Regions from separate parts of the Comamonas sp. GW821-FHT11H03 genome, predicted to be linked through region 1. Evidence: predicted binding sites of a transcription regulator. Region 1 holds the regulator's gene; each other region holds the start of a gene.
What was found. Region 1 encodes FNR, which switches genes on or off when oxygen is low (the NO sensors DNR and NnrR bind a similar motif). Its sites were predicted from a motif close to TTGATNNNNATCAA; they were not measured.

Region 1 (2,200 bases):
CAAGGTCTCGCAAACGGCCAGGATCACCCACCCCGAGGACGGCAAGTCCTGGTGGAAGTTTGCCCATGTCTGGCTCATCATCGCCGGCCCGGTGATCGTGGTGATTGCCGGCTTTGTCACCGCATACATCGCACTGAGCAGGCCCGATCCCGTGATTGACCCTGACTACTACCGCCATGGCATTGAAATCAACCAACGCCTGAGCGAAAGTGAAAAAAGCATGGCCCCTGCAGTCACCGGCCGCAATCATGCGGCCACTCCAGTCAAGGACCATCCTCTGGATCGCTGAGCGCTCCGGTGCTTGCTCCGCCAAGGTCGCTTTTGCGGCCTTTTTTGTTGCCAATATCAAAATCAGAGCATGTTGCGCATGCTCCGTCTAACGTTGATGCAGAAGTAAATGGTTTTTCATTATCCGGATGGCGCAAGGTGCTACTGAAAAGAGAGTGATTCAGGGTTTCCCGCCATGGTGCATGCCCGCAGTCCTGCGTGAGCGGTCATCACCTTTGTGCAAAATATGGTCAAGCCCACAGCCCAAGGAGAATCAGGATGGATGCTCGACGCTGGATGTGGATTGTCTGGCCGGCCTTTCTGGCGGCGGCAATCATGGAGATGGTGGTTTTTGCCTTTGTGGACCCGCTGGATCTGCACTGGCTTGGTTCCCCCCTGGGCTGGTCGCGCCAGGCCATCTATACGGTCGCCTTTTTTGCCTTCTGGGTCGTGACCCTGATAGGAGGAGCGATGACGGTGATGCTGGGGCGCTCCGTCAGCGATCTCAATGGAGGCATCGTTTCCGAGCCTCTGCCCGAGTAATTCGCCCAGATAAAAAAGCCCGCTGTCCGCGGGCTTTGTCTTGAGAGCGTCTGCTGACTCGGCTCAGCTCTGGCATTGCTGGCTGTTGACGATGCGTTTGAGCGCCTCGGTATCCAGAATGCGCAGGTGGCGCTGCCTGACTTCCACAATGCCTTCCTCTGCAAATTTGGAGAAAGTGCGGCTCACGGTCTCGAGCTTGAGGCCCAGGTAACTGCCGATTTCTTCGCGCGTCATGCGCAGCACCAGCTCCGACTTGGAAAAGCCGCGTGCCGACAGACGCTGGACCAGGTTCAACACAAAAGCCGCCAGGCGCTCTTCGGCACGCATGCTGCCCAGCAGCAGCATCACGCCATGCTCGCGCACGATTTCGCGGCTCATGACCTTGTGCACATGGTTCTGCAGCGCCGTGACCTCGCGCGAGAGCTGCTCCAGTTTGTCAAACGGCATGACACAGACCTCGGCGTCTTCCAGGGCCACGGCATCACAAGTGTGGTGGTCGTTGACGATACCGTCCAGACCAATGATTTCGCCCGCCATCTGAAAGCCTGTGACCTGATCGCGACCGTCTTCGGTCGCCACGCTGGTCTTGAAGAAGCCGGTTCGAATGGCATACAGAGAGGTGAACTCTTCGCCATTGCGAAACAGCAGCCCACCGCGCTTGATCTTGCGGCGCGTGGCCACAACCTCTTCAATGCGCTCCATTTGTTCATCGTCCAGGCCCATGGGCATGCACAGTTCACGCAGATTGCAGTTGGAGCAGGATGCTTTGATGGTCTGAAGATTCATGGGCTTTTGCTACCGCGCAGACAGACACACAGTGGAGAGTCGCGCTGGTCATTGACCTCGTGGTTGAAGATGAGATGGATCAAATTGTCGCAGCACTTGCCTTGAGGTCTCTTGATTTTCATCAAGGACAGGATGATTGCCTTGGGGCACATTGCCAGTATTCGTTCCAAAACATGCGCTTTTGCCTATTTGGGGCATGATTTTCAGGATCTGATTTCCATTGAAATATGCTCCATGCAGAGTGTGGGCGCACCCTAACTCCCAGTTATGACCGCAGTCACGCCTGAGTTGCTGAGCCGCTTTGATATCCCCGGCCCACGCTACACATCGTTCCCAACAGCCGACCGTTTTGTTGAGGCTTTTGGTGCAGACGACTACATACTGGCACTCAAGCAGCGCAAGACGCATTCTGGCTCGCGCGCTTTGCCGCTGTCCGTTTATGTGCATGTGCCGTTCTGTGAGTCGCTTTGCTATTACTGCGCCTGCAACAAGATCGTGACCAAGCATCATGAAAAGGCTGCCGAGTATCTGGACTACTTGGGCCGCGAGCTGGCCATGCATACCGAGCACTGCGGCAAAGGCCAGCTCGTAAGCCAGCTGCATC
Region 2 (2,200 bases), on a different contig from region 1:
CTCGCTGGGCTTGGACAGATCGATATAGGCATCGCGTGTCAGGGCCTTGCCTTCGGTCTTGGCCTTGGCAATCCACTGATCAAACTGCTCGTTTTCCAGGCCGTGGAACTTGAAGGTCATGCCCGCAAAACCAGCGCCGCTGTAGTGAGAGGACTTGCCGCCATAGACACCGGGCTTGTTGATCACGGCGTTCAGCTCGGTCTGCATGCCGGGCATGGTGTAGATCATGCCGGCCAGATCAGGAACGTAGAACGCGTTCATGGTGTGGGTGGAGGTCAGCTTGAAGTGAATGGGGCGATCCACCGGGGCAGCCACTTCGTTGACGGTGGCAATGCCTTGCTCGGGATAGAAGAACAGCCATTTCCAGTCCAGAGACACGACCTGGATCTCCAGGGGCTTGACGTTGGGGTCCAGAGCCTTGGTGGAGGAGATGCGGTCCAGAGGACGATAGGGGTCGAGCTTGTGGGTGCTGATCCAGGTAATGGCGCCCAAAGCGATGATGATGAGCAGGGGAACCGTCCAGATCACCAGCTCCAGCGCAGTGGAGTGGTGCCATTCGGGGTCGTATTTGGCTTCGGTGTTGGACTGGCGGTATTTCCAGGCAAACAGCAGCGTCAAAAAGATGACGGGGACGATGATGAGCAACATCAGCAAAGTGGCCGTAATGACCAGGTCGCCTTGCTGCTTGGCGACATCGCCAGCTGGGTTGAGGACGACGGCCTTGCTGCAACCTGCGAGGGTTGCAGTCAAAGCGGCCGCTGAGAGCCACGCGGGCCCACGGATTTCCTTGATTTTTAACATGCTTTGGGCGTGACAAAGTCGCGCTTAGGTGTAAACGCGGATTACTGGATCTCGGCAAATGTAATACCAAACGGTGGCTTGTCCATTGGACATTTTGTCCAAGGTCAACTTCTCGGGATTGGAAATGCGCTATGTGACAAGGGTTTAGCAGCTTTGGCGTGTGGACAAACTTTGATCTGACAGGGCTTGAAATTGTCAAATCAGCCCTCAGAAACGGGGGCTGCGCGGGGCTGGTCCGACAGTGCTCAGAGCAAAAACTCTATTGCGGCTGCACATGCTTGGGCGTAGAACTGAAAGCGTCCCCGGGACTGAAAAGTAAGACAAGGAGTTGTACCTTTATGACAAGCATGAACCCGTCCATTGGTCTTACTCAGCAAGACTATGAGAACTCGGAAACCTTGGCCTATGCAGATACCGACGAGGATGTGACCCCTGGCGAGATTGCCGTGGGGGTGATCATCGGGCGCTCTTCCGAGTACTTTGACTTCTTCGTGTTCGGCATCGCCTGCGTGCTGGTGTTTCCCTCGCTGCTGTTTCCCTACATGTCCAAGCTTGATGGCACGCTGGCTGCGTTTGCCATATTTTCGCTGGCCTTTGTGGCCCGCCCCGTGGGCACGGCGCTGTCCATGGCCGTGCAGCGCCGCTGGGGCCGTGCCACCAAGCTGACCCTGGCGCTGCTATTGCTGGGCGTGTGCACGGTGGGCATGACCTTTTTGCCCAGCTTTGAAGCCGCAGGCATGAAGGCCGTCTGGGCGCTTGTGATTTTGCGCATAGGTCAGGGTCTGGCACTGGGTGGTTCCTGGGACGGACTGCCCTCGCTGCTGGCCATGTCGGCCCCGCAGAACAAGCGCGGCTGGTACTCGATGATTGGTCAGCTCGGGGCGCCGCTGGGCTTCATCATTGCGGCAGCGCTGTTTGCCTTTCTGTACTCCAGCCTGACGGCCGACGAGTTCATGAGCTATGGCTGGCGCTACCCTTTCTGCGTGGCCTTCGCCATCAACGTGGTGGCGCTGTTTGCTCGCCTGCGTCTGGTTGTGGGCCAGTCCTATACCCAGCTTCTGCAGGAGCGTGAGCTGGAGCCCATCAGCGTGACCAGTCTCATGACCAACGAAGGCCGCAATGTGATGATCGGGGCTTTTGCCGCGCTGGCCAGCTTCGCGCTGTTTCATCTGGTGACCGTGTTCCCGCTGTCGTGGATTTCCATGTATTCCAACCAGTCCGTGACGGAGGTGCTGGTGGTGCAGATCATCGGGGCGCTGCTGGCCGGCGCGGCCATGATCCTCTCGGGCTGGCTGGCGGATCGTGTGGGTCGCCGCAACACCCTGGGCACCATGGCCTGCCTGATCGGCATCTTCAGCTTTCTGGCACCCTGGCTGCTGGGCAGCGGCAGCACCGGCAA
Region 3 (2,200 bases), on a different contig from region 1:
AGTATTGTTTGGAACAAATGTTTCGTCAAGAGGTGTTTTGTCGGGTTGTATGCTTTGGGAACATTTGTTCCATCAGCGTTCGAGCCAGCCGCCTGGCTAGGACAGCTTTCGATAGAGTCCTCAACAATGACAGTCAAAGACGAGCTGCGAGGCCGCTTCAACTCACTGAGCCCCGCCCTCCAGCGGATTGCGAAATACGTGCTGGACCATCCGAATGAAGTGGTCACCAGTTCGATGCGCACCGTGGGTATCAGCGCGGACGCGCGTCCGGCAACGCTGGTGCGATTTGCGCAGCAGCTGGGATTTGCCGGCTGGCCCGAACTCAAGCAGGCGATGGCACAGGAAATGGGCCTGGGCCGCGAAGCGTACGGCGAGAGGGCTCGCTCTTTGCTGGAGCGCGCCGGTGACCAGGGCCTGGCGGGCGAGATATTTCAGGTTCACAAGGCGAACCTCGAGTTCACCGAGCGACACAGCAGGCGTCGGCTCCACGACGCGGCCGCCTTGCTGGAGACTGCGGCCAATGTTCATGCTGCGGGGTTCCGGGCCTGCTTTCCCGTCGCGTTCTCCTTTGTCTATGTCTATCGGCTATTCAGGAACTCTGTGCATCTCATAGACGGCCAGGGCGGCTCTCTAGAGATGCAGACCCGCTCCATGACTGAAGGGGATGCACTCCTTGTCGTCAGCTTCGCGCCTTATTCCAGGGAGGTGCTGCAGGTGGTGGAAGCAGGAAAGCGTGCAGGCTGCAAGGTGATTGCCGTCACCGATAGCGATGCCTCGCCGCTGTCGCTTCAGGCAGATGCGACACTTCTTTTCTCGACGCAGAGTCCTTCATTCTTCCCGTCAATCACTGCCGGGATGGCATTGACAGAGTCGTTGCTGGAACTGCTGGTCAGCCGTGCGGGCCAGCCCGTCATCGACCGCATCGAGAGCGCGGAGGCACACCTTTTCGAGTCAGGCGCCTATGTGGATGCTGCCAGGAGAGGCCGCTAGCGCTGCCGAGGAGGCCGGCTGTCCGGTTGTCACAGCGTGACGCGGCAAGGCCCTTTGCTTTCCATGACGCAGCGGCTGCAGTTGATGAGTCTCGGAGAAGCGGGGAACGGCAGCGGGCCGGCGGCGGCGCGAAGCTACGCGATGCCTGCAAGGGGTGGCTGTGGCGGCTGTTGACCTGATCGAGATCAAGGCAGGACCTTCGGCTCTGGCGGTGCAGGCGCCAGTGGTGCTAGATTCATTGGCGGTCCATGTGGATCGTCAATGGATGCTTCATGAACATCACTTTTCACGGTGCGGCGCAATCGGTCACGGGCTCCTGCTTTCTGGTTCAGGCCCATGGCTGCCGCTTTCTGATCGATTGCGGCATGGCCCAGGGCGGGCGCGAGGCCGACGAGCACAATCAGCAAGCTTTTGCGTTTGACCCCGCAAGTCTGGATTTCGTCGTTCTGACCCACGCGCATATCGACCACAGCGGTCTGCTGCCCAAGCTCGTGGCCCGGGGCTTCAAGGGGGCAATCTATGCCACCTTGGCCACCAAGGACCTGCTCGAGGTTTTGCTCAAGGACAGTGCCCATATCCAGATGGTGGACGCCGAGCGTGCGGCGCGGCGTCAGCGTGAGGGTAAGGGGCGCGAGCGCGATCTGACCGTGCCGCTGTATTCGCTGGCCCATGTGGCGAGCACGCTGGAGCAGGTCCAGGCCATGCCTTATGGCCACAGCTTCGAGCCCCATCCTGCGGTGACCGTGCGTTTTCAGGATGCCGGGCATATTCTGGGCTCGGCCATTGTGGAGCTGTGGCTGGCAGACGGCCTGGGCGGCACGCGAAAGCTGGTGGCCAGCGGCGATCTGGGCCAGCCGGGGCGGGTGATTTTGCGCGATCCCACGCCGATCACGGACGCCGATCTGCTGCTCATCGAGTCCACCTATGGCGACCGGCTGCACAAGAGCACGGGCGATACCCTGGAGGAACTGGTCGATGTGGTTACGCGCACGGCTCCCCATGGCAATGTGGTCATCCCGGCATTTGCCGTGGGGCGCACCCAGGAGCTGCTCTATCACTTTCTGCAGCTGATCCAGCAGCAGCGCCTGCCGCCGGTCGAGATTTTTGTGGATTCGCCGATGGCGGTGGCGGCTACGGACATCACGCTGCGGCACTTCAGCGTGTTTGACGAGGAGGCCAGGCAGTTGCTGGGCAGCGTCAGAAGACTCAA

Region 2: cyoA (ubiquinol oxidase subunit II) is a predicted target of FNR. The motif match lies at 896-909, and genes of this name have one in related genera.
Region 3: AC1RTQ_RS21600 (MBL fold metallo-hydrolase RNA specificity domain-containing protein) is a predicted target of FNR. The motif match lies at 1,166-1,179, and genes of this name have one in related genera.

Annotation. Positions count from the first base shown of each region.
Region 1 is NZ_JBXARF010000005.1:271,844-274,043, forward strand. It holds gene AC1RTQ_RS13665 (FixH family protein) at 1-289, shown strand, start outside; gene AC1RTQ_RS13670 (hypothetical protein) at 547-810, shown strand; gene fnr (fumarate/nitrate reduction transcriptional regulator Fnr) at 874-1,596, opposite strand; gene hemN (oxygen-independent coproporphyrinogen III oxidase) at 1,864-2,200, shown strand, end outside.
Region 2 is NZ_JBXARF010000003.1:410,372-412,571, reverse strand. It holds gene cyoA (ubiquinol oxidase subunit II) at 1-801, opposite strand, end outside; gene AC1RTQ_RS10175 (MFS transporter) at 1,140-2,200, shown strand, end outside.
Region 3 is NZ_JBXARF010000011.1:109,171-111,370, forward strand. It holds gene AC1RTQ_RS21595 (MurR/RpiR family transcriptional regulator) at 127-990, shown strand; gene AC1RTQ_RS21600 (MBL fold metallo-hydrolase RNA specificity domain-containing protein) at 1,263-2,200, shown strand, end outside.